Regions from separate parts of the Agromyces excoecariae genome, predicted to be linked through region 2. Evidence: riboswitches for the same ligand, from Rfam matches in the RefSeq annotation. Region 2 holds a riboswitch; the other holds the start of a gene.
The links. A riboswitch is a leader RNA that binds a small molecule or an ion and turns the genes downstream of it on or off. The one in region 2 is predicted to bind ZMP and ZTP.

Region 1: another riboswitch for ZMP and ZTP. It lies ahead of glyA (serine hydroxymethyltransferase); the one in region 2 lies ahead of glyA (serine hydroxymethyltransferase).

The regions. Positions count from the first base shown of each region.
Region 1 covers NZ_JBPSLA010000019.1:31,351-46,004, reverse strand. The annotation lists gene ACSJD1_RS17655 (glycoside hydrolase family 3 protein) at 1-1,389, shown strand, start outside; gene ACSJD1_RS17650 (ROK family protein) at 1,386-2,324, shown strand; gene nagB (glucosamine-6-phosphate deaminase) at 2,309-3,094, shown strand; gene ACSJD1_RS17640 (TetR/AcrR family transcriptional regulator) at 3,179-3,772, opposite strand; gene ACSJD1_RS17635 (ABC transporter permease) at 3,856-5,100, shown strand; gene ACSJD1_RS17630 (YrdB family protein) at 5,197-5,562, shown strand; gene purU (formyltetrahydrofolate deformylase) at 5,625-6,503, opposite strand; gene ACSJD1_RS17620 (MFS transporter) at 6,661-7,926, shown strand; gene ACSJD1_RS17615 (sigma-70 family RNA polymerase sigma factor) at 7,977-9,422, opposite strand; gene nagA (N-acetylglucosamine-6-phosphate deacetylase) at 9,804-10,973, opposite strand; ZMP/ZTP riboswitch at 11,068-11,149, shown strand; gene glyA (serine hydroxymethyltransferase) at 11,223-12,542, shown strand; gene ACSJD1_RS17600 (bifunctional methylenetetrahydrofolate dehydrogenase/methenyltetrahydrofolate cyclohydrolase) at 12,737-13,624, shown strand; gene ACSJD1_RS17595 (cytidylyltransferase domain-containing protein) at 13,723-14,654, shown strand, end outside.
Region 2 covers NZ_JBPSLA010000018.1:6,204-20,857, reverse strand. The annotation lists gene ACSJD1_RS16865 (APC family permease) at 1-446, shown strand, start outside; gene ACSJD1_RS16860 (gamma carbonic anhydrase family protein) at 540-1,076, shown strand; partial or broken gene ACSJD1_RS16855 (DUF6716 putative glycosyltransferase) at 1,374-2,489, opposite strand; gene ACSJD1_RS16850 (N-acetylneuraminate synthase family protein) at 2,486-3,358, opposite strand; gene ACSJD1_RS16845 (cytidylyltransferase domain-containing protein) at 3,381-4,889, opposite strand; gene ACSJD1_RS16840 (bifunctional methylenetetrahydrofolate dehydrogenase/methenyltetrahydrofolate cyclohydrolase) at 4,988-5,875, opposite strand; gene glyA (serine hydroxymethyltransferase) at 6,070-7,389, opposite strand; ZMP/ZTP riboswitch at 7,463-7,544, opposite strand; gene nagA (N-acetylglucosamine-6-phosphate deacetylase) at 7,639-8,808, shown strand; gene ACSJD1_RS16825 (sigma-70 family RNA polymerase sigma factor) at 9,190-10,635, shown strand; gene ACSJD1_RS16820 (MFS transporter) at 10,686-11,951, opposite strand; gene purU (formyltetrahydrofolate deformylase) at 12,109-12,987, shown strand; gene ACSJD1_RS16810 (YrdB family protein) at 13,050-13,415, opposite strand; gene ACSJD1_RS16805 (ABC transporter permease) at 13,512-14,654, opposite strand, start outside.

The DNA of each region.
Region 1 (14,654 bases), on a different contig from region 2:
CAGCTGGCGAGCCTGACCGCCGAGCTCCGCGACGCGAACCCCCTCGCGGTCGTCGCCATCGACGAGGAGGGCGGCGACGTCACGCGCCTGTTCTCCGACCGCGGCGCGCCGTACCCCGGCAACGCCGTGCTCGGCCGCATCGACGACCTCGCGCTCACGCGCGCCGTCGGGCGCGCGGTGGGCGAGGCCCTGGTCGCGGTCGGCTGCACCATGACGTTCGCGCCCGACGCCGACATCAACTCGAACGCCGCGAACCCGGTCATCGGCGTGCGCAGCTTCGGTGCCGAGCCCGGCCTCGTGGCCCGGCACACTGCGGCGTGGGTCGAGGGCGTGCAGTCCGCGGGAATCGACGCGAGCGCGAAGCACTTCCCCGGCCACGGCGACACCGCGACGGACTCGCACCTCGCCCTGCCGGTCGTCGACCTGCCCCTCGAGGCGCTGGACGAGCGCGAGCTCGCGCCGTTCCGCGCCGCGATCGCGGCCGGGACCCGGTCGATCATGACCTCCCACATCCTGCTCCCGCAGCTCGACCCGGAGCACCCCGCCACCCTGTCTTCCCGCATCCTGCACGGCCTGCTCCGCGGGGAGCTGGGGTTCGAGGGCGTCATCGTCTCCGATGCGCTCGACATGGCCGGGGCGAGCGCCGGGCGCGGCATCCCCGAGGCTGCCGTGCTCGCGCTCGCCGCCGGCTGCGACCTGCTCTGCATCGGCACCGACAACACGGGCGAGCAGATGGAGGAGATCGCCCTGGCGATCGCCGACGCCGTCGCGTCGGGCCGGCTCGCCGCCGAGCGCGTCGCGGACGCCGCGGCCCGGGTGCGGGCCCTCGCCGCCGTGCACCGCCAGGCCCCCGAGCCCGACGCACCCGCCGTCCCGGCGGGGATGCTGCCGCTCGACCTGCCCGCCGGCCTCGCCGACCGCGTCGCCGCGTCGTTCCACGTCGCGCCCGGTGCGCTCGACCGGCTGTGCGCGACCGGTTCGGTCGGCACGATCGTGCGGGTCGAGACGGTCGCGAACATCGCCGTCGGCGGCGTGCCGTGGGGGCCGTTCGCGCTCGCCGCGGTGCCCGACGCCGATCATCCGGCTCCGGCCTGGCTGACGGATGCCGCGGAGGTCGTGCTCGACGCCGCGAACCCGCTGCCGGAGCCGGCCGCGCTCGCGGGTCCGGTCGTCGTCATCGGAAAGGACCTGCACCGGCACGCGTTCGCGGTCGACGCGATCGATCGTCTGCGCGCGTCGCGCGCCGACGTGGTGACGGTCGACATGGGCTGGCCGAGCGAGGACCTCGCGACCGCCGACCTCGCGACCTTCGGCGCCTCGCGCGGCGTCGCCGCGACGTTCGCGGAGCTCGTGCAGGACGCGCTGACCGCCGCGGCGGAGGTGTCGTGAGGCTCGGGATCGACATCGGCGGCACCAAGACCGCGGCCGTCGCGATCGGCGAGGACGGCGAGCTCAGCGACCAGGTCCGCATGCCGACGGGCTTCGGCGCCGAGGAGGTCGTCGCGACGGCGCTGCGCACCGTGGAGCGGATGTCCGAGCTCGCCGGCGTCGACGCGCGCGCGTTCCACTCGATCGGCATCGGCATCCCCGGTTCGGTCGACTCCGGGACCGGACGCGTGACGCATGCGGTCAACCTCGGCCTCGAGGGCCTCGACCTCGGCCCGCGCCTCGCAGATCGGCTCGGCATCGACGTGCGGGTCGAGAACGACGTGAAGGCGGCCGCGCTCGGCGCGCACCACCTGCTCGGCGTGGCCGACGGCATCCGTGCGCATTCGATGGCCTACCTGAACCTCGGCACCGGACTCGCCGCCGGCATCGTGCTCGACGGGCACCTGCTGCGCGGCGGTCGCGGCGTCGCGGGCGAGATCGGCCACATCCCGGTGGACCCGGCGGGCGACCGCTGCGCCTGCGGACAGCGCGGGTGCCTCGAGACGCTCGCGTCGGGATCGGCGCTCGCGACGCTGTGGCCGAGCGCCCATCGGTATCCGGCGATCGACCTGTTCGACCGGGCGGATGCCGGTGAGCACGACGCCGTCGCGGTGCGCGAGCGCTTCCTCGTCGGCGTGGCCTCGGCGGTGCGCCTCCTCGCGCTCACGACCGACGTCGACGACATCGTCATCGGCGGCGGGCTCGCCGCGCTCGGCGACCGACTGCTCGCGGGCACGCGCCGCGTGCTCGGCGGCTGGGCCGAGGATTCCGCATTCCTCGCCTCGCTCGACCTGCCCCGCAGGGTCCAGGTGATCCCGCGCGGCTTCCCGGCGGCGGCCGTCGGTGCCGCCCTGATCGGAGAGGAACTGGAGGCGCCGGCATGGCAGAGGTCGTGATCGTCCGCGACGAGGAGGCGGCCGGCGAGCTCGCGGCATCCGCCGTCGTCGACCTCCTGCGTGCGCGCGCCGACGCCGTGCTCGGCCTCGCGACGGGGTCCACCCCGCTCAGCACCTACCGTGCGCTCGCGCGTCGCATCGCGGCCGAGGGCATCGCGACGGCCGGCGTGCGTGGCTTCGCGCTCGACGAGTACGTCGGACTGCCGCCGGGGCATCCCGAGGGGTACCGCCAGGTCATCGCGCGGGAGGTGGTCGATCCGCTCGGCCTGACGCCCGAGCTCATCCGCGTGCCGAACGGCGATCCGGCGAGCATCCGGACCGCCGCCGAGGACTACGAAGCGGCGATCGACGCCGCGGGCGGGGTCGACCTGCAGATCCTCGGCATCGGGCGCACCGGGCACATCGGATTCAACGAGCCGGGGTCGTCCCTCGCATCGCGCACGCGCGTGAAGACGCTGACCGAGCAGACGCGCATCGACAACGCGCGCTTCTTCGATTCGATCGACGACGTGCCGATGCACTGCATCACCCAGGGCATCGGCACGATCCTCCGTGCCCGGCACCTCGTGCTCCTCGCCTTCGGCGAGGCGAAGGCCGACGCCGTCGCGGCAGCGGTCGAGGGGCCCGTGTCCGCGAGCCAGCCGGGCTCGGCGATCCAGTTGCACCCGCATGCGACGGTCATCGTGGACGAGGCGGCCGCGTCGCGGCTCGCATACGCCGCCTACTACCGTCACGCCTGGGCGAACAAGCCCGACTGGCAGGGCATCTGAGCCGACCGGAGTCGCCGCGCCGGCGACCGGCGCGGTGGATCAGTGCATGGCGGATCAGTGCACGGCGGATCAGTGCACGGCGGCTCAGTGCACGAGCGCCTCGCCGAGCGCGGCGAGGTAGGCCTCCTCGTCGAAGTCGTCGAGCAGGGCCCGCTGGAGGATGAACCCGGGAGCGGCCGACAGGATCACCGGCGTGACGCGCTCGGCCCAAGCGCCCGGATCGCCCTCGACGCGGTCGGGGTTCGCCCGCGCCCACTCGGCGAGCTGGGCGCCGATCGCGCCGCGCAGGCGCAGGAACACGACCTGCACGAGGTCGCGGATCTCGCGGTCGACGATCGCCTCGGACCACAGCTGGGGGAGGACCTCGCTGAACGGCTCGCTGCGGATGCCGCCGACGAGCGTCGCGATGATCTCGCCGGGGGCGAGCGGACCGCCGTCGCGTCGGCGTTCGGCGAGCTCGACGCGGCGAGACTCGAGCAGCCGTGCCGCCGCGGCGGCGAAGAGCTCCTGCTTGCCGTCGGGGAAGTTGCCGTAGATCGCGCCCGCCGAGAGGCCGGACGCCTCGACGAGGTCGGCGATCGACGTCTTCGCGTAGCCGCGCTCGGCGAAGCAGCGGAGGGCGACGGCGAGGATCTCCTCGCGTCGCGCGGCCCGGTACTCATCGCTCACCTTCGGCATCGGCTTCCTCCCGTCGCTTGACGATCCTACGTCTCGGGTCCATTATAAAGAACGAGCATTCGTTTTTTATGAAGGAGCCGCTCATGTCCTCCCACTCCACGCATCGGACGCCGATCGGCCGGGCCGTCGGCATCGGCGCCGTCCTGTCCCTCGTCGTCGGCGTCATCCTGCTCGCCTTCGCCTGGCCGTCGGTCACGGCCGAACCGAAGGACCTTCCCGTCGGCATCGTCGGGCCCGACGCGTCCGTCACACAGGTCGAGGAGCGCGTCGCCGACGAGGCCGAGGGCGCCGTGGCGCTCGAGCGGTACGACGACCGAGACGCGGCCGTCGCCGCGATCGAGCAGCGCGAGGTCTACGGCGCGATCGTCCTCGGCGACCAGCCGACCGACGCGCCCGAGGTGCTCACCGCGACCGCCGCGAGCCCCGTGGTCGCGCAACTCCTGAACGGTCTCGCGACCCAGCTGCAGGCCGGCATCGACGCCCAGGTGCAGGCGGCGCTGCCCGCGCAGCTCCAGCAGGTCGTCCAGGCCGCCGTTCAAGCGGCGATGCAGGCGGCCGCGACCGGCCAGCCGGTCGACGGATCGGCCGCAACGTCGCTTCCGGAGCTCCCGCAGGTCACGGTGACGGTCACTGACATCGTGCCGCTCGCCGACTCCGACCCGCGCGGCACCGGTCTCGCCGCAGCGATGTTCCCGCTCGTGATCGGCGGCATGCTCGGCGGCATCGCGATCTCGCTCACCGTGATCGGCGCGATGCGGCGCGTCGTCGCGGTCGTCGCGTACTCGGTCGCCGGCGGGCTCGTGCTCACCGGCATCCTGCAGGGCTGGTTCGGCGCCCTCCAGGGCGAATACTGGCTGAACGCCTCGGCCATCGCGCTCGCCATGGCGGCGATCGCGGCCCCGATCACCGGGCTCGTGGCACTCATCGGCCGTGCGGGCATCGCCGTCGGCGCAGTGCTCTTCGTGCTCGTCGGCAACCCGCTCTCGGCCGCCGCCGTCCCGGTCGAGTTTCTGCTCGCACCGTGGGGCGCGATCGGTCAGTGGATGCCGCCGGGGGCCGCCGGCACGCTGCTGCGCGACCTCAGCTACTTCCCCGACGCGCCGACGGCCTTCCCGTGGCTCGTGCTCGCGACGTGGGCCGCGGTGGGCATCCTCCTCTCGCTCATCGGCCACTTCCGCACCGCCGGCGGCGCCGAGCCCGACGACGAGGCGGCGCACGCCGACGAGGAGCTCGCCGAGGACCGGGCACGCACTGCGGCGACGGACGACGCCTCGAGCGAGACCGAGACCGGCGTGCCCGCCGGCCGCGACGCGACACCCGTGGGCTGAGGCTCGAGGCGCCTCAGGTCGGCCTGACGCCGTGGCATCCCCCTTCGTGGATGCCGCGGCGTCGGCGCTCGGCGGGCGCGGTTAGGCTTGAACCTCGTGAACGATGCCACCCCCGAGCCGACCCCGAAGGTCGGCGCCAACGACCTGCTGCGCTTCCTGCTCGAGATCTTCGCGATCGTGACGCTCGGCATCTTCGGGTTCGCCGCGTTCCCGCTGCCCTGGCCCGGCGTGCTCCTCGGCATCGGACTGCCGCTTCTCGCGATCCTGCTCTGGGGGCTCTTCCGCTCGCCGAAGGCGGTCTTCCAGGTCGACCCGTTCGTCAAGGCGCTCGTCGAGATCGCCGTGTTCTCGACGGCCGCGATCGCGTGGTGGATCATGGGCCAGCCCGTCGTGGCCGTCGTGTTCGCCGTCGTCGCCGCGGTCAGCGGCGTCATCAACGGCCGCCGCGAGCTCCGCGACTGACGCCTCGGCGGCCGGGCGGCGCGAGGCGGCGGCGCGTCTCGAGGACCCCGCCCGGCCCGCGCTCAGCGGAAGATGACCGTGCGCTGCCCGTCGAGCAGCACCCGGCGCTCGGCGAACCACTTCACCGCCTGCGAGAGCGTGCGGCTCTCCTCGTCCTGGCCGATCGCCACGAGCTCCGCGACCGAGCGCGAGTGCTCCACGCGCACGACGTTCTGCTCGATGATCGGGCCCTCGTCGAGGTCGCTCGTCACGAAGTGCGCCGTGGCGCCGATGAGCTTCACGCCGCGGGCGTGCGCCTGACGGTACGGGTTCGCGCCCTTGAAGCCCGGCAGGAACGAGTGGTGGATGTTGATGCATCGCCCGGCGAGCGCGTCGCAGAGCTCGGGGGAGAGGATCTGCATGTAGCGCGCGAGCACGACGAGCTCGATGTCGTGCTCGTCGACCGCCTCGAGTATGCGGCGCTCGAACTCCGCCTTGGCCTCGGGCGAGGTCACGGGCGCGGACTCGAACGGCACGCCGTAGAAGTCGACGAGATCCCGGAGCGTGCCGTGGTTGGAGAGGACGAGCGGGATCTCGACCGGCAGCTGCCCGCCGCGCTGCCGGAAGAGCAGGTCGTTGACGCAGTGGCCCGCGGTCGAGGCGAGCACGAGCGTGCGGAGCGGGCGACCGACCTCGTCGAGGTGCAGGTCCATGTTCCAGCGTTCGATCACGGGTGCGAGCGCGGCCTCGAACTCGGTGCGGTCGGCGGGCGACTCGACCTGCACGCGCATGAAGAAGCGCCCGGTGTCGTGGCTCGCGAACTGCTGGCTCTCGGTGATGTTGCCGCGCGCCGCGACGATCGCACCGCTCACCGCATGCACGATCCCGGGCCCGTCGGTGCAGCTCAGCGTGACGACCCAATGGGACAGGTGCGGGCTGTGCGGCTCGGCCTCCGTGCTCATCGGGACAGCGTACCGCCCGGCGAATACGCAGGTGCGCCCCGCTACACTGGGTGGCGGTCGTGCGGACACCGTCGGCCCCGGGCGCGCACGTGAGCGCGTAGTCGACCCGCAGCAGGCTATGCCGCTCTCGCGGGGAACGCCGTCGGATGACTTCCTCATGCCGATCACCTCTTCGTCGCGCGCCGTCGCGACCGCCATGCCCTGGCGCGCGCTCGTCGCACTCGCCGCGGCCGTCTTCCTGTCCATCACCATCGAGATGCTGCCCACCGGGTTGCTCCCCGAGATGAGCGCCGAGCTGGGCGTCGGTGCGCCCCTCGTGGGCCTGCTCGTCTCGGTCTTCGCCTTCACGGTCGTCGTGACCTCGACTCCGCTCACCGCACTGCTGAAGCGGGTACCCCGGCGCACGCTCATCACGATCGTGCTCGTCGTGCTCGGCCTCTCGACCGCGGCCTCCGCGCTCGTACCCGACTACGGCCAGCTGGTCGCCGTCCGCGTCGTCGGCGGCGTCGCGCACGGCCTGTTCTGGGCGCTCGTCGGCGCCTACCCCGCTCGACTCGTCGCGGAGCAGCATCTCGGGCGAGCCGTCTCCGTCGTGCTCGGCGGCGGCACCCTCGCGCTCATCGCGGGCGTGCCGCTCGCGACCGCGCTCGGCCAGGCGGTGGGTTGGCGCTGGGCGTTCGGCGTGGTCGCCGTGCTCACGCTCGCGGGCGCCGTCGTCGTGCGCGCGGTGCTGCCGGGGGATGCCCCGACCCGGCGATCGGCGACGGGCGAGGCAGGTTCCGCCGACGCGGCGGCGAGCCGGACCGTCACGGGCGCGATCGAGGCCGTGAGCTCAACCAACGGTCGGCGCGGCATGCGGGGCGTCGTCGCCGTCGGCGTCGTCACCGCGATCGTCATGATCGGCCAGTACGCCGCCCTCACCTACGTCGCCCCGCTGCTCACCGACGTCGTCGGCGCCTCGTCGGCGGCCGTCGCGCCGCTGCTGTTCGCGTCGGGTCTCGCCGGCGCGGTCGGCCTCCTCGTCGCCGGCAGTCCGATCGCGCGCGACAGCGTCCGCGCGCTCGTCGGGGCCATGCTGCTGCTGGCCGTGGCACTGCTCGTGATCGCCGCCGAGCCCGGGCTGTGGCCCGCGATCGTCGCCTACACCGTGTGGGGCTTCGCCTTCGGCGCGATCCCTCCGCTGCTGCAGACCCGGCTGCTGCAGGCCGCGCCGGCCGATCGGCGGGACGCCGCGAGCGCGCTCTACACGACCGCGTTCAACGTCGGCATCGGCGGTGGCGCGCTCGTCGGCGCGGTGCTGTTCGATGCGGTGGGCATCGGCGCGGTGCCGGTGGCCTACGCGGTGCTGCTCGTCGTCGCCATGCTCGTCGTGGTGCGCTCCACGCGTGCGGAGCGCGCTCGCGCGCGCGTCGTCGAGGCGTAGCTCCACCCGAACGGTCACCGCGCCTCGACCGGCGTCGGGCGGGGCGGGGCTCAGGCGTACTGCGCGCTCGCGGTCCACTTGTGGTTGGCCGGCGCGAGGAGCTCCAGGACCGCGCCTCCGGCGTCGTCGAGCACGACGGTCGCGAACGGCAGTCCGTCCGCGAGCAGCTCGACCTCGGCCCCCGGCTCGCCCGTGAGCGCCAGCGTCAGGCTCGAGCCGTGCGCGGCGACGACGAGGTCGAGTCCTGCGCGGGCCTGCGGTTCGGGCTCGGGCTCGGGCTCGACGACCGGCTGGGGTTCGACGACGGCGGAGGGTGCCGGTGCGGCCGCGGGCGCGGCCGGGGGCGCGGCCTCGACGGGCGGCTCGGCGGGCTCGATCGCCGCCGGTTCGTCGGCCGGAGGCGCCGGCGGGGGCTCCGGCACCGCGACGGCGGGCCCGGGATCGGCCGGCGCCTCGGCGGCGACCGCCGTCGATCCGCGGTCGGTGGAGGCGTCCGTCGGCGCGGCCTGCGGCAGCACGAGCAGGGTGACCGCCGTGGCGGCGACGAGCATCGCGCCGCCGACCCCGGCGCCGACGGAGACCGCCGCACCCGTCCCAGAGGCCCCGGCGGCTCCGGCCGCGCCGGTGCCGGACCCCGCCGTCGCGGTGCCGGTGGTGCCGACCGCACCCGCCGCGGTGCCGGCGGCGCCCGCCGCCGAGGTCGCGACCGGTGCGGCCGTACCGAGCCATGCCGAGTACGCCGTGGCCGCGGCCGACCCGGCGGCGAGGGGAAGCAGCACGAACGCGAGCCGCATGCCGACCTCGCGGGCCTCGGCGGCCACGACCGGGCAGGTCGCGCAGCCGTCGAGATGCGCCTCGACCTTCACCGTGTCGCGTCGACGCAGTCGCCCGCGCATGTACGCACCGAGCCGGTCGACCGTCCAGCCGCACTCGGGTTCGAGGTGGGCGTCGGCGAGGTGCGCGCGGATCCACTGCTGCCGGAGGCCCTCGCGCGCGCGATACGCGAGCGCGGCGGTCGCGTTCGCGCTCATCCCGAGCAGGGGCGCGATCTGCTGCGGCGACATCCGCTCGACCTCGGAGTACCAGAGCACCTCCTGCCAGCGCTCCGGCAGCGCGCGGAACGCCTTCGCGGTCGTGGATCGATCGAGCGCCTCGATCGCGGCGACATCGCCGGTCGTCGGATCCTCCACCGACTCGAGGTCGTCGAGGGCCGCCTCGCGGTTGGCTCGGCCCCAACTCGCGGCGGTGTTCCGGATCGTGGCGAACAGGTACGGACGGAAGGCCCCGTGCGGGCCCTTGCCCGACCGGATCGCGTCGAAGGTCCGGGTGAACGCCTCGGCAACGAGGTCGTCGGCGTCGAGCGACGTGTGCGACCGCGCGAGGGTGCGAGCGGATGCCTCGTGGCGCCGCCAGAGCTCGGCATACGCGTCGCGATCTCCCCGGCGGGTCGCCGCGATCAGGTCGGCGTCGGCGGGCGCGGAGCGGGGTGGGGTCACCTACCTCGTCCTCCTCGTTCGGGCGCGCTCGCGCGGGGCGCACGCGATGCCCTCGGGTGCCGGCGATCCGCGCCGGACGGGTTGCTCTGCGCTTCCGCTCATTCAAGCGGATGGGCGCCGGATCGACGAAACGCGGGATCCGAGGCTCGGCTTCTGCGCGCGGATCGTGCGAAGTCGCGTCATGATCCGGCGGAGCCGACGTCTCTCAAGGTGAGTGGCCGCGCACCGGGGAAGGGCCGGGTGGCCGCTCGGGTCCGAGTGGACCGTGCGGGGGCGCGCGGAACGGCGAGGCGGGACGGAGCGAGGGGCGAAGGGGAACAGGCCCCCCGCTCCGCCCGGGCGAAGCCGCCGGGGCCGGGCGGCCGCAGGTCGCGTCGTGCGTCAGGCGAGGCGGGCGCCCGCGCCCCAGACCGCTGCGACCGCGAGGTCGTCTGTGAGCAGCACCGCGTCGGCGGCGAAGCCGACGTCGAGCCGGCCGAGGTCGCCCGCCCGCCCGATCGCGGAGGCCGGCGTGACGGTGAGCGCCCCGACCGCCTCGTGCAGCGGAATGCCCGAATCGACCACGGCCCGGCGGAGTGCCTCGTCCGGGGTGAGGGTCGATCCGGCGATCGCGCCGGTGTCGACGAGCCGGGCCACGCCGTCGCGCACGTCGACCGAGAGCGATCCGAGCACGTACCCGCCGTCGGCCGCCCCGGTCGCGGCCATCGCGTCGGTCACGAGGGCGACCCGCCCCGGCGCCCCCGCGAAGGCCAGGCGCACGACGTCGGGGTGCACGTGCACCCCGTCGCCGATCACCTCGAGCGTCACGTGGTCGGCGTGCATGGCCGCGACCACGGGGCCGGGCGCGCGATGGTGGATGCCGCGCATGCCGTTGAACGCGTGCGTCAGGATCGATGCGCCGGCGTCGAAGGCGCGGAGCGCGGTCTCGAAGTCGGCGCCCGTGTGGCCGACGGCGACGGCGACGTCCGCCTCGACGAGGCGCGCGATCGCCGCCGCCGCGCCCGCGTGCTCGGGCGCGATCGTGATCTGCCGGAGCGTGCCGTCGGCCGCCTCGAGCAGCCGGTCGAGTGCGTCGTCATCGGCCGTGCGGAGCATCGACGGGTCGTGCGCGCCGCGGAACTCGTGGTCGAGGAAGGGGCCCTCGAGGTGGGCGCCGAGCACGAGGGGATCGGATGCCGCGACTGCGGCGATCGCGCGGAGCCGATCGGCGAGCACGTCGACGGGGGCCGTCACGAGCGAGCAGACGCTCCGGGTCGTGCCGTGCGCGCGGTGCACGGCGAGCCCGGCACGGATGGCGTCGACGCCGTCGTCGAAGGCCGCGCCGCCCGCGCCGTGGCAGTGGATGTCGACGAATCCGGGCGTGAGCCAGCGGCCCGCGGCATCCGTCACCTCGGCCTCGCCGGCCCGCACCGCCGGCGCATCGCGCCAGGTCTCGCCGATGCCGCGGCCCGCGATCCGGTCGCCCTCGAAGCGCACCCACGCGTCCGGGACGGTGTCGCCGCCCGACACGATGCGGGCGGAGTGGACGACGGTCGTCGGCGCGGTGGTCACCGGGCCACGATATCGCCGCGGACGGCCCGGCCGACCGGTCGCGCGACCGGCCGCGTCATCCGCGGCGTGGGCTCGCGGCTTCCGTTGCTATGCTTGGCGGCGTCGCGACTGGCGTTGAGATGGGTGACCATCGGGGAGCGACTGGCACGGACCGACCGCACGCCTGGGCCGGTACGCGAGGCCTCGGGGCGCGAGTCGCGCACGAGGCGATTTCCGCAGGTCCGCATGTCATCCCGAAGGAGCCATCCATTGGCTGAGTCACTCACCACCGACGCCCCCGCCGCTGCAGTCGCGGGCGCCGAGTCCGTCTTCAACCAGCCCCTCGCGCAGGTCGACCCCGAGATCGCGGAGGTGCTCGAACTCGAGCTGAACCGCCAGCGCACCACGCTCGAGATGATCGCGAGCGAGAACTTCGTGCCCGTCTCGGTGCTGCAGTCGCAGGGCTCGGTGCTCACCAACAAGTACGCCGAGGGCTACCCGGGCCGCCGCTACTACGGCGGCTGCGAGTTCGTCGACGTCGCCGAGAACCTCGCGATCGCGCGCGCGAAGAGCCTCTTCGGCGCCGAGTACGCCAACGTGCAGCCCCACTCGGGCGCGACCGCGAACGCCGCCGTCCTGTCCGCCATCGCGACGCCCGGCGACACGATCCTCGGCCTCGAGCTCGCGCACGGCGGCCACCTCACCCACGGCATGAAGCTGAACTTCTCGGGCAAGCTCTACAACGCCGTCGCGTACGGCGTCGACCCCGAGAGCTTCCAGGTCGACATGGACGTGGTGCGCGACAAGGCGCTCGAGCACAAGCCCCAGGTCATCATCGCCGGCTGGTCGGCCTACCCGCGCCAGCTCGACTTCGCCGCGTTCCGCGAGATCGCCGACGAGGTCGGCGCGAAGCTCTGGGTCGACATGGCGCACTTCGCCGGGCTCGTGGCCGCGGGCCTGCACCCGAACCCCGTGCCGCACGCGGATGTCGTCTCCTCGACCGTGCACAAGACGATCGGCGGCCCGCGCTCTGGCTTCATCCTGTCGCGCGACATGGAACTGGCGAAGAAGCTCAACTCCAACGTCTTCCCCGGCCAGCAGGGCGGCCCGCTCATGCACGTGATCGCCGCGAAGGCGACCGCGTTCAAGATCGCGGCGTCCGAGGAGTTCCGCGACCGGCAGGAGCGCACGCTGAGCGGTGCGCGCATCCTGGCCTCGCGCCTCGTGGCGGACGACTCGCGCGCCGCGGGCGTCGACGTGCTCACCGGCGGCACCGACGTGCACCTCGTGCTCGCCGACCTCCGCACCTCCGAGCTCGACGGCCAGCAGGCCGAGGACCGCCTGCACGAGGTCGGCATCACCGTGAACCGCAACGCGGTGCCGTTCGACCCGCGCCCGCCGATGGTCACCTCGGGCCTGCGCATCGGCACGCCGGCGCTCGCGACCCGCGGCTTCGGTGACGCCGAGTTCACGGAGGTCGCCGACGTCATCGCGCTCGCCCTGCAGGCGAACCCGGATGTCGCGGCGCTCCGTTCGCGCGTCGAGGCGCTGACCGCGGCGTTCCCGCTCTACCCGGGTCTGCAGCAGTAGCCCTCGGCCGACGCCCCGGGGCGGGCGGCCGCTCGCCCCGGGGCCCGGCCCGATCCACCGCATCCCGCCGGCGACCGTCGATCGGTTCGCCTGCACAGCGGAGGAACTCCGGTGCAACACGCCGCACACCGGCATCCGCCCACCGGCGTGTCGCACCGAAGTTCCTCCCGTACCAGCTCGGAAAGGCTCCCGAAATGACCGCCATCACCCTCGACGGCGTCGCGACCGCGTCGGCCGTGAAGTCGGAGCTCGCCTCGCGCATCACCGACCTGCGCTCGAACGGCATCGTGCCGGGCCTCGGCACCCTGCTCGTCGGCGACGACCCCGCCTCGCGGTCGTACGTCGCCGGCAAGCACCGCGACTGCGCCGAGGTCGGCATCGAGTCGATCCGCGTCGACCTGCCGGCGTCGGCGACCTCCGCCGACGTGCGCGCCGCGATCCGCGACCTCAACTCGGCGCGCGAGGTCACCGGGTACATCGTGCAGCTGCCCCTGCCGACGGGCCACGACGAGAACGCCATGCTCGAGCTCATCGACCCCGACAAGGACGCCGACGGGCTGCACCCCACGAACCTCGGCCGCCTCGTGCTCGGCATCGAGGGCGACCTGCACTCGCCGCTGCCGTGCACGCCGGCGGGCATCGTCGAGCTGCTCCAGCGCTACCAGGTCCCGATCCGCGGTCGGCACGTGACCGTCATCGGCCGCGGGCTCACCGTCGGTCGCCCGCTCGGCCTGCTCTTCACGCGCAAGGGCCTCGATGCCACGGTCACCCTCACGCACTCCCGCACCCAGGACCTCGCCGGTGAGGTCGCCCGCGCCGACATCGTGGTCGCGGCCGTCGGCGTGCCGCACATGGTCAAGCCCGAGTGGGTGCAGCCGGGCGCCGCGGTGCTCGACGTCGGCATCACGCGCGTCGCCGACGAGGAGACGGGCAAGGGCAGGCTGACCGGCGACGTCGACCCGGCGGTCGCCGAGGTCGCCGGCCACCTCTCGCCGAACCCCGGGGGCGTCGGCCCGATGACCCGGGCGATGCTGCTCGCGAACGTCGTGAAGGCCGCGGAGATCAAGCTGCACGGCCGCTGAGGCGGGCAGCGCCTGCCGCAGCATCTGTCAGCCTGAACGTCGTCGGTCGTTCACCGCGCGTGCACCCCGCGTACGCGTCGCCCGCTTAGCTTCGCGGCATGAGCCGCAGCGACTCCATCGAGGCCACCGCCGCCGGCGCGGCCGATTCGGGATCCGCCCGGGACGGCGAGGGCGCGTCGGGGGACCGCGCCGCCCGCACCGGGCAGGGCCCTGCCGCGACCGGCGGCGGTTCGCCGGCCGCCGCCGTGCGCGCCGTCGCGATCATCCCGGCCAGGGGCGGGTCGCAGGGCCTGCCCGGCAAGAACGTGGCACGCGTCGGGGGAGTGCCGCTCGTGGCCAGGGCCGTGCACGCCGCCCTCGCCGCGGAGCGCATCGGGCGCGTCGTCGTGACCACCGACGACGAGGAGATCGCGGATGCCGCGCGCGGCGCCGGCGCCGAGGTCGTCGCCCGCCCGGCCGAACTCGCGAACGCCACGGCGTCGAGCGAGTCGGCGCTGCTGCACGCGATCGATGCGCTCGTGCGCGAGCCGGGCTCGGCCGACGAGCCCCCGGAGCACGAGGTCACCGTGTTCATCCAGGCCACCTCCCCGTTCATCGACCCCGCCGACCTCGACGCGGCCGTCGCGCGGGTCGCGTCGGGCGAACGCGACGTGGTCTTCGCCGCCACCCCGACCCACGGATTCCTGTGGCGAGAGCGGGCCGACGATGCCGACGGTGCGAGCGCGGTCGGTGTGAACCACGACCCGACGAACCGGCCGCGACGGCAGGACCGGGAGCAGGAGTTCCTCGAGACCGGTGCGTTCTACGTGTTCCGAACCGACGGCTTCCTCCTCGCCGGGCACCGCTTCTTCGGACGGATCGGCATCCAGCGCGTCCACCCCGACACCGCGATCGAGATCGACGACGCCGCCGACCTCGCCCGCGCCCGCGTGCTCGCACCGCGCATCGACCGTCGGCTCGCGGGCGGCATCGCCGCCTCGCTCGCCCGCCGCGAGGGTGCGGCGTGGGTCGCCGACCCGCGCCATCCGTT
Region 2 (14,654 bases):
CCGGGGTGGCCGCGCTCGGTTCGCTGCTCGCGCTCGTCGCGGGAGTCGGGCGCACGAGCCTCGCGATGGCGCGCGACGGCGAGCTCCCCCGCCCGCTCGCATCGGTGCATCCGCGGTTCGGCGTGCCGCACGTCGCCGAGATCGCGACGGGCGTCGCCGTGATCGTGCTGCTGCTCGTGGCCGATCTCCGCGGAGCGATCGGGTTCTCGTCGTTCGGCGTGCTGGTCTACTACCTCGTCGCCAACGCGTCCGCGATCACCCAGCCGGCCGGCGAGCGGCTCGTGCCGCGGTGGCTCTCGTGGTTCGGCGCGATCGGATGCGTCGCGCTCGTCGTCACGCTCCCGGCGGCGTCGATCGCGGCGGGCGTCGCCGTCTTCGCCGTCGGCGGCGCGGTGCGCGGCATCCGTCTCGCCGTCGGGCGGCGCTCCGGCCCTCCTGAGGACTAGCCCGGTATCGAGAGGATGCCGACTGCACCGCTCCTGCCCCGCGACGGTGCGGACGGCATCCGCTCGATCGCGGCCCGGGAATAGGCTGGCGGCATGAGCGCCGATCCCTCAGCCCGCATCCTGACCATCGCCGACGTCCCGGCCCCCGAGCTCGAGCCGAGCGCCTTCGTGGCCCTCGGCGCCGTCATCGTCGGGCAGGTGCGACTCGCCGCGCGATCGAGCGTCTGGTACAACGCGGTGCTGCGTGCGGAGGCCGAGCCGATCAGCCTCGGCGAGCGCTCCAACCTGCAGGACGGCGTGGTCTGCCACGTCGACTCCGGCTACCCCGTCGTGATCGGCGAGGGGGTCTCGGTCGGCCACCGTGCGGTGCTGCACGGCTGCACGGTCGAGGACGACTGCCTCATCGGCATGGGTGCGACGATCCTCAACGGCGCCGTGATCGGCCGCGGGTCACTCGTCGCGGCCGGCGCCGTGGTGCTCGAGGGCACCGTCGTGCCGCCCGGCTCGCTCGTCGCGGGCGTGCCCGGCAAGGTCCGCCGCGAGCTCACCGCCGACGAGCAGGCGGGCATCCGGCGCAACGCCGAGGCCTACCTGGCGCACGTCGCGCTGCACACCGCTCCCGTCGACTGAGCGGGCGGCGGCCTCCGCGGCGCCCGATTCGCTGATCGCCGCGCCGGCACCCGAGGCGGGCCGGCCCGCGCCAGACCACAGCCGCGCGATCCGGCGCCGCGCGCGCCGCACCCGGCGGACGACGCCCCGCGCCGGGACGCCGACGCCCCAGGCGAGCGCGCCCGACAGGCTGCGGTCGTGCCCGCCCAGCATGCGTCGCCGTTCGAACGCCGACCGCAGCGCCCCGCCCGAGAGGTTGCGCGTGCGCACGAGCGGCGCGAGCGGCACGATCTCGCGCGCTTCGACGAGCGCGGCCAGTCGTGACGCCCAGTCGTCGGCGTCGCGCCCGTGGAAGTAGTTGTCCGCGAGCCACGCCCCGTCGGCGCGGCGGAAGCGCCCGGCCGCGAGGTCCGTCGTCGAGCCGAACAGCCCGGCGCCTTCGAACACGGTGTTGATCATCGCGGGCGAGACGCCGAAGTCGTCGATGAGCAGCGTCGGGATGCCGAGCGCGACCGACTCGAGCGCGGCCGTGGAGCTGACCGTCACGAGCGAGCCGGCTCGCTCGAGGTGGGCGGCCATGGGACCGTCCTCGACGACGAGGTTCGGCGGGACGGCGTCCGCGTCGCCGACGCGCGACCCGGTGTCGGGGAGCTCGCGCAGGAGGTCGGCGTAGTCGTGCGCCTCGGCGTGGGTCTGCGCCTCGCCCGCTCGAGCGCGGACCTTCACGACGACGCGCCGATCGGGCTGCCGCCGGGCGAGTTCGGCGAGCGCGACGAGCACGTGCACGCGGTCCGCCCGCTCGGACGGCACCTTGGCCTGCGCGGCGAAGATCACGTCCGTGCCGCCCGGTCCGACGGCATCCGCCCCGGCCGCCGAGAGGAAGGGCAGCGTCGCGAGCCCGAACATGCGGTCGACGCCGAGTTCGGCGGCGTTCTCGCGGAACTCGCGCACCTCGCGCCGGCTGTGCAGCACGATCAGGTCGGTCTGCTCGCGGTAGACGACGGCCTTCGGCACGGCCGGGATGGTGAGGCCGGGGAAGCCGCTCACGAGCGCCGGGCGGTTCCGGCGCCGGAGGATCCGCGGGGCGACGACGCGCACGAACGGCCCGCGCAGCGCGAGCAGCACCGCGTGCGGGTCGAAGTCGTCGAGTTCGTCGTCGAGGCCTGGCGAACCGTCGCGCCCGTCGAGCGGCACGATGCGCACGTCGGCCGGTGCGAAGCGCGTCCCGTCGAGGGCGTGCTCGAGCTGGCGTGGGCTCGGCTGCACGGGCGAGGCGACGACGACGAGTCGCGACGTCCACTCCCCGGGCAGCGTCGAGGCGAGCGCCGCGCCCCACTTCACGTAGGAGTCGGCGTCGCCGACGACGAGCAGGCGCCGCCCCGCGGCATCCGTCGCCGGGGCGCTCGCGACGCCGGCGGGGCGGCCCTCCGTCACGCGAGCACCCGGCGGAGCTTGGCCTTCGGGGCCTCCTCGCCCGGGTAGACGCGCTTCACGCCGTCGCCGAGCGCCTCGCCGATGATGCGGATGTCGCGCACGAGGTGCTCCAGCCCCTGCGGCTCGAGCGAGGCCGAATGATCGGAGCCCCACATGGTGCGGTCGAGCGTGATGTGGCGCTCGACGGCGACCGCGCCGAGCGCGACCGCGGCGATCGAGATCTGCAGGCCGCGCTCGTGGCCCGAGTAGCCGACCGGGACGCCGGGGTAACGACGCTTCAGCGACGGGATCATCAGGAGGTTCGCCTCCTCAGACGGCATCGGGTAGCTCGACGTGGCGTGCATCATCACGAGGCGCTCGGTGCCGAGCACCGCGACCGCGCGATCGATCTCGTCGAGCGTCGACATGCCGGTCGAGAGGATCACGGGCTTGCCCGTGTCGCGGACCGCCTCGAGGAGCTCGAGGTCGGTGACCGAGGCCGACGCGATCTTGTGGGCGACGACGCCGTAGGACTCGAGGTCGGCGACGGCCGGCGCGTCCCACGGCGACGCGAACCAGTCGAGGCCGTGCAGGGCGGCGTGGCGGGCGACCTCGGCGTACTCGTCGCGCCCGAACTCGACGCGGTGACGGTACTCGAGGTAGGTCATGGTGCCCCACGGCGTCTCGCGCGGCATCGGCTTCATGTGCTCGGGCGTCGAGAGGTCGGGCGTGCGCTTCTGGAACTTCACGGCCTGCGCACCGGCGTGCGCGGCGACCTCGATGAGCCGCTTGGCGATCTCGACGTCGCCGTTGTGGTTGAGGCCGATCTCGGCGATGACGTAGACGGGGTCGTACTCGCCGATGGCGGCGTGGCCGATGCGCACGGACATGGTGGCTCGCTTTCGTGGGTGGTCAGGACGCGGAGGACGCCGTGGCGATGGCCTCGCGCTGTTCGCGACTGGGGTGCGCGGGCTCGAGCTCGTGCGACTCGCGCACGAGGTCGGAGGCGCCGGAGCCGAGCTTGGCCTCGCGCGCGGCGAGCACGAGCTCGGCGAGTTCGCGCACCGCGCCGTGGCCGCCGTGCTGCTCGAGCACGTGACGGGAGCGCTCGAGCGCGTCCGGTGCCGCGTCCGGGACGGCGAGCGGCCAGCCCGCGAGGTCGAGCGCGGGGATGTCGCCCCGGTCGTTGCCGAGGTAGGCGATGCGGTCGAGGCGGATGCCGCGGGCCGCCGCCCACTCGCGGAGCGCGGTGCCCTTGTCGGTCAGCCCCTGGATGACGTCGACCCCGAGCTTCTCCGCGCGCCGGGTGACGACCGGGTTCGCCTCGGCGGACAGGATCAGCACGGGGATGCCGGCGTCGCGCAGGCGGGCCACACCGTGCCCGTCGGCCCGACTGACGCGCACCGACTCGCGCCCGAGCTCGTCGACCGCGGCGGTGTCGTCGGTGTGCACGCCGTCGAAGTCGGTCACGACGGCGTCGACGTCGATGAACGGATGGCGCGGGTCGGCGACCCACGCCGCACCCTCGCGGCGGGCGAGCGAGGCGGCGATGCCGCCCGCGAGCCGACGGTCGATGCGCGGTGCGAGCACGCGGGCGCGGGCGAGGTCGGCGGCGTCGTCGATCTCGATCGCGGTGTCGGGGTGGACGCGCTGGATGCCGATCCGTCCGAAGAAGCGGTGCCCGGCGAGGAGGAAGCCGTCGGTTCGGAACACGTAGAACGCACCGGTCTCGAGGAACTCCTGCTCCCGGTCCTGCCGTCGCGGCCGGTTCGTCGGGTCGTGGTTCACACCGACCGCGCTCGCACCGTCGGCATCGTCGGCCCGCTCTCGCCACAGGAATCCGTGGGTCGGGGTGGCGGCGAAGACCACGTCGCGTTCGCCCGACGCGACCCGCGCGACGGCCGCGTCGAGGTCGGCGGGGTCGATGAACGGGGAGGTGGCCTGGATGAACACGGTGACCTCGTGCTCCGGGGGCTCGTCGGCCGAGCCCGGCTCGCGCACGAGCGCATCGATCGCGTGCAGCAGCGCCGACTCGCTCGACGCCGTGGCGTTCGCGAGTTCGGCCGGGCGGGCGACGACCTCGGCGCCGGCGCCGCGCGCGGCATCCGCGATCTCCTCGTCGTCGGTGGTCACGACGACGCGCCCGATGCGCTCCGCGGCGAGGGCGGCGTGCACGGCCCTGGCCACGAGCGGCACTCCCCCGACGCGTGCCACGTTCTTGCCGGGCAGGCCCTGCGACCCGCCCCTGGCCGGGATGATCGCGACGGCGCGCACGGCGGCGGCCGGCGAACCGCCGCCGGTCGCGGCAGGGCCCTGCCCGGTGCGGGCGGCGCGGTCCCCCGACGCGCCCTCGCCGTCCCGGGCGGATCCCGAATCGGCCGCGCCGGCGGCGGTGGCCTCGATGGAGTCGCTGCGGCTCATGCCGCGAAGCTAAGCGGGCGACGCGTACGCGGGGTGCACGCGCGGTGAACGACCGACGACGTTCAGGCTGACAGATGCTGCGGCAGGCGCTGCCCGCCTCAGCGGCCGTGCAGCTTGATCTCCGCGGCCTTCACGACGTTCGCGAGCAGCATCGCCCGGGTCATCGGGCCGACGCCCCCGGGGTTCGGCGAGAGGTGGCCGGCGACCTCGGCGACCGCCGGGTCGACGTCGCCGGTCAGCCTGCCCTTGCCCGTCTCCTCGTCGGCGACGCGCGTGATGCCGACGTCGAGCACCGCGGCGCCCGGCTGCACCCACTCGGGCTTGACCATGTGCGGCACGCCGACGGCCGCGACCACGATGTCGGCGCGGGCGACCTCACCGGCGAGGTCCTGGGTGCGGGAGTGCGTGAGGGTGACCGTGGCATCGAGGCCCTTGCGCGTGAAGAGCAGGCCGAGCGGGCGACCGACGGTGAGCCCGCGGCCGATGACGGTCACGTGCCGACCGCGGATCGGGACCTGGTAGCGCTGGAGCAGCTCGACGATGCCCGCCGGCGTGCACGGCAGCGGCGAGTGCAGGTCGCCCTCGATGCCGAGCACGAGGCGGCCGAGGTTCGTGGGGTGCAGCCCGTCGGCGTCCTTGTCGGGGTCGATGAGCTCGAGCATGGCGTTCTCGTCGTGGCCCGTCGGCAGGGGCAGCTGCACGATGTACCCGGTGACCTCGCGCGCCGAGTTGAGGTCGCGGATCGCGGCGCGCACGTCGGCGGAGGTCGCCGACGCCGGCAGGTCGACGCGGATCGACTCGATGCCGACCTCGGCGCAGTCGCGGTGCTTGCCGGCGACGTACGACCGCGAGGCGGGGTCGTCGCCGACGAGCAGGGTGCCGAGGCCCGGCACGATGCCGTTCGAGCGCAGGTCGGTGATGCGCGAGGCGAGCTCCGACTTCACGGCCGACGCGGTCGCGACGCCGTCGAGGGTGATGGCGGTCATTTCGGGAGCCTTTCCGAGCTGGTACGGGAGGAACTTCGGTGCGACACGCCGGTGGGCGGATGCCGGTGTGCGGCGTGTTGCACCGGAGTTCCTCCGCTGTGCAGGCGAACCGATCGACGGTCGCCGGCGGGATGCGGTGGATCGGGCCGGGCCCCGGGGCGAGCGGCCGCCCGCCCCGGGGCGTCGGCCGAGGGCTACTGCTGCAGACCCGGGTAGAGCGGGAACGCCGCGGTCAGCGCCTCGACGCGCGAACGGAGCGCCGCGACATCCGGGTTCGCCTGCAGGGCGAGCGCGATGACGTCGGCGACCTCCGTGAACTCGGCGTCACCGAAGCCGCGGGTCGCGAGCGCCGGCGTGCCGATGCGCAGGCCCGAGGTGACCATCGGCGGGCGCGGGTCGAACGGCACCGCGTTGCGGTTCACGGTGATGCCGACCTCGTGCAGGCGGTCCTCGGCCTGCTGGCCGTCGAGCTCGGAGGTGCGGAGGTCGGCGAGCACGAGGTGCACGTCGGTGCCGCCGGTGAGCACGTCGACGCCCGCGGCGCGCGAGTCGTCCGCCACGAGGCGCGAGGCCAGGATGCGCGCACCGCTCAGCGTGCGCTCCTGCCGGTCGCGGAACTCCTCGGACGCCGCGATCTTGAACGCGGTCGCCTTCGCGGCGATCACGTGCATGAGCGGGCCGCCCTGCTGGCCGGGGAAGACGTTGGAGTTGAGCTTCTTCGCCAGTTCCATGTCGCGCGACAGGATGAAGCCAGAGCGCGGGCCGCCGATCGTCTTGTGCACGGTCGAGGAGACGACATCCGCGTGCGGCACGGGGTTCGGGTGCAGGCCCGCGGCCACGAGCCCGGCGAAGTGCGCCATGTCGACCCAGAGCTTCGCGCCGACCTCGTCGGCGATCTCGCGGAACGCGGCGAAGTCGAGCTGGCGCGGGTAGGCCGACCAGCCGGCGATGATGACCTGGGGCTTGTGCTCGAGCGCCTTGTCGCGCACCACGTCCATGTCGACCTGGAAGCTCTCGGGGTCGACGCCGTACGCGACGGCGTTGTAGAGCTTGCCCGAGAAGTTCAGCTTCATGCCGTGGGTGAGGTGGCCGCCGTGCGCGAGCTCGAGGCCGAGGATCGTGTCGCCGGGCGTCGCGATGGCGGACAGGACGGCGGCGTTCGCGGTCGCGCCCGAGTGGGGCTGCACGTTGGCGTACTCGGCGCCGAAGAGGCTCTTCGCGCGCGCGATCGCGAGGTTCTCGGCGACGTCGACGAACTCGCAGCCGCCGTAGTAGCGGCGGCCCGGGTAGCCCTCGGCGTACTTGTTGGTGAGCACCGAGCCCTGCGACTGCAGCACCGAGACGGGCACGAAGTTCTCGCTCGCGATCATCTCGAGCGTGGTGCGCTGGCGGTTCAGCTCGAGTTCGAGCACCTCCGCGATCTCGGGGTCGACCTGCGCGAGGGGCTGGTTGAAGACGGACTCGGCGCCCGCGACTGCAGCGGCGGGGGCGTCGGTGGTGAGTGACTCAGCCAATGGATGGCTCCTTCGGGATGACATGCGGACCTGCGGAAATCGCCTCGTGCGCGACTCGCGCCCCGAGGCCTCGCGTACCGGCCCAGGCGTGCGGTCGGTCCGTGCCAGTCGCTCCCCGATGGTCACCCATCTCAACGCCAGTCGCGACGCCGCCAAGCATAGCAACGGAAGCCGCGAGCCCACGCCGCGGATGACGCGGCCGGTCGCGCGACCGGTCGGCCGGGCCGTCCGCGGCGATATCGTGGCCCGGTGACCACCGCGCCGACGACCGTCGTCCACTCCGCCCGCATCGTGTCGGGCGGCGACACCGTCCCGGACGCGTGGGTGCGCTTCGAGGGCGACCGGATCGCGGGCCGCGGCATCGGCGAGACCTGGCGCGATGCGCCGGCGGTGCGGGCCGGCGAGGCCGAGGTGACGGATGCCGCGGGCCGCTGGCTCACGCCCGGATTCGTCGACATCCACTGCCACGGCGCGGGCGGCGCGGCCTTCGACGACGGCGTCGACGCCATCCGTGCCGGGCTCGCCGTGCACCGCGCGCACGGCACGACCCGGAGCGTCTGCTCGCTCGTGACGGCCCCCGTCGACGTGCTCGCCGATCGGCTCCGCGCGATCGCCGCAGTCGCGGCATCCGATCCCCTCGTGCTCGGCGCCCACCTCGAGGGCCCCTTCCTCGACCACGAGTTCCGCGGCGCGCACGACCCGTCGATGCTCCGCACGGCCGATGACGACGCACTCGACCGGCTGCTCGAGGCGGCCGACGGCACGCTCCGGCAGATCACGATCGCGCCCGAGCACGCGGGCGCGGCGGCGGCGATCGCGCGCCTCGTCGAGGCGGACGTCGCCGTCGCCGTCGGCCACACGGGCGCCGACTTCGAGACCGCGCTCCGCGCCTTCGACGCCGGCGCATCGATCCTGACGCACGCGTTCAACGGCATGCGCGGCATCCACCATCGCGCGCCCGGCCCCGTGGTCGCGGCCATGCACGCCGACCACGTGACGCTCGAGGTGATCGGCGACGGGGTGCACGTGCACCCCGACGTCGTGCGCCTGGCCTTCGCGGGGGCGCCGGGGCGGGTCGCCCTCGTGACCGACGCGATGGCCGCGACCGGGGCGGCCGACGGCGGGTACGTGCTCGGATCGCTCTCGGTCGACGTGCGCGACGGCGTGGCCCGGCTCGTCGACACCGGCGCGATCGCCGGATCGACCCTCACCCCGGACGAGGCACTCCGCCGGGCCGTGGTCGATTCGGGCATTCCGCTGCACGAGGCGGTCGGGGCGCTCACCGTCACGCCGGCCTCCGCGATCGGGCGGGCGGGCGACCTCGGCCGGCTCGACGTCGGCTTCGCCGCCGACGCGGTGCTGCTCACAGACGACCTCGCGGTCGCAGCGGTCTGGGGCGCGGGCGCCCGCCTCGCCTGACGCACGACGCGACCTGCGGCCGCCCGGCCCCGGCGGCTTCGCCCGGGCGGAGCGGGGGGCCTGTTCCCCTTCGCCCCTCGCTCCGTCCCGCCTCGCCGTTCCGCGCGCCCCCGCACGGTCCACTCGGACCCGAGCGGCCACCCGGCCCTTCCCCGGTGCGCGGCCACTCACCTTGAGAGACGTCGGCTCCGCCGGATCATGACGCGACTTCGCACGATCCGCGCGCAGAAGCCGAGCCTCGGATCCCGCGTTTCGTCGATCCGGCGCCCATCCGCTTGAATGAGCGGAAGCGCAGAGCAACCCGTCCGGCGCGGATCGCCGGCACCCGAGGGCATCGCGTGCGCCCCGCGCGAGCGCGCCCGAACGAGGAGGACGAGGTAGGTGACCCCACCCCGCTCCGCGCCCGCCGACGCCGACCTGATCGCGGCGACCCGCCGGGGAGATCGCGACGCGTATGCCGAGCTCTGGCGGCGCCACGAGGCATCCGCTCGCACCCTCGCGCGGTCGCACACGTCGCTCGACGCCGACGACCTCGTTGCCGAGGCGTTCACCCGGACCTTCGACGCGATCCGGTCGGGCAAGGGCCCGCACGGGGCCTTCCGTCCGTACCTGTTCGCCACGATCCGGAACACCGCCGCGAGTTGGGGCCGAGCCAACCGCGAGGCGGCCCTCGACGACCTCGAGTCGGTGGAGGATCCGACGACCGGCGATGTCGCCGCGATCGAGGCGCTCGATCGATCCACGACCGCGAAGGCGTTCCGCGCGCTGCCGGAGCGCTGGCAGGAGGTGCTCTGGTACTCCGAGGTCGAGCGGATGTCGCCGCAGCAGATCGCGCCCCTGCTCGGGATGAGCGCGAACGCGACCGCCGCGCTCGCGTATCGCGCGCGCGAGGGCCTCCGGCAGCAGTGGATCCGCGCGCACCTCGCCGACGCCCACCTCGAACCCGAGTGCGGCTGGACGGTCGACCGGCTCGGTGCGTACATGCGCGGGCGACTGCGTCGACGCGACACGGTGAAGGTCGAGGCGCATCTCGACGGCTGCGCGACCTGCCCGGTCGTGGCCGCCGAGGCCCGCGAGGTCGGCATGCGGCTCGCGTTCGTGCTGCTTCCCCTCGCCGCCGGGTCGGCCGCGGCCACGGCGTACTCGGCATGGCTCGGTACGGCCGCACCGGTCGCGACCTCGGCGGCGGGCGCCGCCGGCACCGCGGCGGGTGCGGTCGGCACCACCGGCACCGCGACGGCGGGGTCCGGCACCGGCGCGGCCGGAGCCGCCGGGGCCTCTGGGACGGGTGCGGCGGTCTCCGTCGGCGCCGGGGTCGGCGGCGCGATGCTCGTCGCCGCCACGGCGGTCACCCTGCTCGTGCTGCCGCAGGCCGCGCCGACGGACGCCTCCACCGACCGCGGATCGACGGCGGTCGCCGCCGAGGCGCCGGCCGATCCCGGGCCCGCCGTCGCGGTGCCGGAGCCCCCGCCGGCGCCTCCGGCCGACGAACCGGCGGCGATCGAGCCCGCCGAGCCGCCCGTCGAGGCCGCGCCCCCGGCCGCGCCCGCGGCCGCACCGGCACCCTCCGCCGTCGTCGAACCCCAGCCGGTCGTCGAGCCCGAGCCCGAGCCCGAACCGCAGGCCCGCGCAGGACTCGACCTCGTCGTCGCCGCGCACGGCTCGAGCCTGACGCTGGCGCTCACGGGCGAGCCGGGGGCCGAGGTCGAGCTGCTCGCGGACGGACTGCCGTTCGCGACCGTCGTGCTCGACGACGCCGGAGGCGCGGTCCTGGAGCTCCTCGCGCCGGCCAACCACAAGTGGACCGCGAGCGCGCAGTACGCCTGAGCCCCGCCCCGCCCGACGCCGGTCGAGGCGCGGTGACCGTTCGGGTGGAGCTACGCCTCGACGACGCGCGCGCGAGCGCGCTCCGCACGCGTGGAGCGCACCACGACGAGCATGGCGACGACGAGCAGCACCGCGTAGGCCACCGGCACCGCGCCGATGCCCACCGCATCGAACAGCACCGCGCCGACGAGCGCGCCACCGCCGATGCCGACGTTGAACGCGGTCGTGTAGAGCGCGCTCGCGGCGTCCCGCCGATCGGCCGGCGCGGCCTGCAGCAGCCGGGTCTGCAGCAGCGGAGGGATCGCGCCGAAGGCGAAGCCCCACACGGTGTAGGCGACGATCGCGGGCCACAGCCCGGGCTCGGCGGCGATCACGAGCAGTGCCACGGCCAGCAGCAGCATGGCCCCGACGAGCGCGCGGACGCTGTCGCGCGCGATCGGACTGCCGGCGACGAGGAGGCCGACCGCGCCGGCGAGACCCGACGCGAACAGCAGCGGCGCGACGGCCGCCGACGAGGCGCCGACGACGTCGGTGAGCAGCGGGGCGACGTAGGTGAGGGCGGCGTACTGGCCGATCATGACGATCGCGGTGACGACGCCGACGGCGACGACGCCCCGCATGCCGCGCCGACCGTTGGTTGAGCTCACGGCCTCGATCGCGCCCGTGACGGTCCGGCTCGCCGCCGCGTCGGCGGAACCTGCCTCGCCCGTCGCCGATCGCCGGGTCGGGGCATCCCCCGGCAGCACCGCGCGCACGACGACGGCGCCCGCGAGCGTGAGCACGGCGACCACGCCGAACGCCCAGCGCCAACCCACCGCCTGGCCGAGCGCGGTCGCGAGCGGCACGCCCGCGATGAGCGCGAGGGTGCCGCCGCCGAGCACGACGGAGACGGCTCGCCCGAGATGCTGCTCCGCGACGAGTCGAGCGGGGTAGGCGCCGACGAGCGCCCAGAACAGGCCGTGCGCGACGCCGCCGACGACGCGGACGGCGACCAGCTGGCCGTAGTCGGGTACGAGCGCGGAGGCCGCGGTCGAGAGGCCGAGCACGACGAGCACGATCGTGATGAGCGTGCGCCGGGGTACCCGCTTCAGCAGTGCGGTGAGCGGAGTCGAGGTCACGACGACCGTGAAGGCGAAGACCGAGACGAGCAGGCCCACGAGGGGCGCACCGACGCCCAGCTCGGCGCTCATCTCGGGGAGCAACCCGGTGGGCAGCATCTCGATGGTGATGGACAGGAAGACGGCCGCGGCGAGTGCGACGAGCGCGCGCCAGGGCATGGCGGTCGCGACGGCGCGCGACGAAGAGGTGATCGGCATGAGGAAGTCATCCGACGGCGTTCCCCGCGAGAGCGGCATAGCCTGCTGCGGGTCGACTACGCGCTCACGTGCGCGCCCGGGGCCGACGGTGTCCGCACGACCGCCACCCAGTGTAGCGGGGCGCACCTGCGTATTCGCCGGGCGGTACGCTGTCCCGATGAGCACGGAGGCCGAGCCGCACAGCCCGCACCTGTCCCATTGGGTCGTCACGCTGAGCTGCACCGACGGGCCCGGGATCGTGCATGCGGTGAGCGGTGCGATCGTCGCGGCGCGCGGCAACATCACCGAGAGCCAGCAGTTCGCGAGCCACGACACCGGGCGCTTCTTCATGCGCGTGCAGGTCGAGTCGCCCGCCGACCGCACCGAGTTCGAGGCCGCGCTCGCACCCGTGATCGAACGCTGGAACATGGACCTGCACCTCGACGAGGTCGGTCGCCCGCTCCGCACGCTCGTGCTCGCCTCGACCGCGGGCCACTGCGTCAACGACCTGCTCTTCCGGCAGCGCGGCGGGCAGCTGCCGGTCGAGATCCCGCTCGTCCTCTCCAACCACGGCACGCTCCGGGATCTCGTCGACTTCTACGGCGTGCCGTTCGAGTCCGCGCCCGTGACCTCGCCCGAGGCCAAGGCGGAGTTCGAGCGCCGCATACTCGAGGCGGTCGACGAGCACGACATCGAGCTCGTCGTGCTCGCGCGCTACATGCAGATCCTCTCCCCCGAGCTCTGCGACGCGCTCGCCGGGCGATGCATCAACATCCACCACTCGTTCCTGCCGGGCTTCAAGGGCGCGAACCCGTACCGTCAGGCGCACGCCCGCGGCGTGAAGCTCATCGGCGCCACGGCGCACTTCGTGACGAGCGACCTCGACGAGGGCCCGATCATCGAGCAGAACGTCGTGCGCGTGGAGCACTCGCGCTCGGTCGCGGAGCTCGTGGCGATCGGCCAGGACGAGGAGAGCCGCACGCTCTCGCAGGCGGTGAAGTGGTTCGCCGAGCGCCGGGTGCTGCTCGACGGGCAGCGCACGGTCATCTTCCGCTGAGCGCGGGCCGGGCGGGGTCCTCGAGACGCGCCGCCGCCTCGCGCCGCCCGGCCGCCGAGGCGTCAGTCGCGGAGCTCGCGGCGGCCGTTGATGACGCCGCTGACCGCGGCGACGACGGCGAACACGACGGCCACGACGGGCTGGCCCATGATCCACCACGCGATCGCGGCCGTCGAGAACACGGCGATCTCGACGAGCGCCTTGACGAACGGGTCGACCTGGAAGACCGCCTTCGGCGAGCGGAAGAGCCCCCAGAGCAGGATCGCGAGAAGCGGCAGTCCGATGCCGAGGAGCACGCCGGGCCAGGGCAGCGGGAACGCGGCGAACCCGAAGATGCCGAGCGTCACGATCGCGAAGATCTCGAGCAGGAAGCGCAGCAGGTCGTTGGCGCCGACCTTCGGGGTCGGCTCGGGGGTGGCATCGTTCACGAGGTTCAAGCCTAACCGCGCCCGCCGAGCGCCGACGCCGCGGCATCCACGAAGGGGGATGCCACGGCGTCAGGCCGACCTGAGGCGCCTCGAGCCTCAGCCCACGGGTGTCGCGTCGCGGCCGGCGGGCACGCCGGTCTCGGTCTCGCTCGAGGCGTCGTCCGTCGCCGCAGTGCGTGCCCGGTCCTCGGCGAGCTCCTCGTCGGCGTGCGCCGCCTCGTCGTCGGGCTCGGCGCCGCCGGCGGTGCGGAAGTGGCCGATGAGCGAGAGGAGGATGCCCACCGCGGCCCACGTCGCGAGCACGAGCCACGGGAAGGCCGTCGGCGCGTCGGGGAAGTAGCTGAGGTCGCGCAGCAGCGTGCCGGCGGCCCCCGGCGGCATCCACTGACCGATCGCGCCCCACGGTGCGAGCAGAAACTCGACCGGGACGGCGGCGGCCGAGAGCGGGTTGCCGACGAGCACGAAGAGCACTGCGCCGACGGCGATGCCCGCACGGCCGATGAGTGCCACGAGCCCGGTGATCGGGGCCGCGATCGCCGCCATGGCGAGCGCGATGGCCGAGGCGTTCAGCCAGTATTCGCCCTGGAGGGCGCCGAACCAGCCCTGCAGGATGCCGGTGAGCACGAGCCCGCCGGCGACCGAGTACGCGACGACCGCGACGACGCGCCGCATCGCGCCGATCACGGTGAGCGAGATCGCGATGCCGCCGAGCATGCCGCCGATCACGAGCGGGAACATCGCTGCGGCGAGACCGGTGCCGCGCGGGTCGGAGTCGGCGAGCGGCACGATGTCAGTGACCGTCACCGTGACCTGCGGGAGCTCCGGAAGCGACGTTGCGGCCGATCCGTCGACCGGCTGGCCGGTCGCGGCCGCCTGCATCGCCGCTTGAACGGCGGCCTGGACGACCTGCTGGAGCTGCGCGGGCAGCGCCGCCTGCACCTGGGCGTCGATGCCGGCCTGCAGCTGGGTCGCGAGACCGTTCAGGAGTTGCGCGACCACGGGGCTCGCGGCGGTCGCGGTGAGCACCTCGGGCGCGTCGGTCGGCTGGTCGCCGAGGACGATCGCGCCGTAGACCTCGCGCTGCTCGATCGCGGCGACGGCCGCGTCTCGGTCGTCGTACCGCTCGAGCGCCACGGCGCCCTCGGCCTCGTCGGCGACGCGCTCCTCGACCTGTGTGACGGACGCGTCGGGCCCGACGATGCCGACGGGAAGGTCCTTCGGTTCGGCCGTGACCGACGG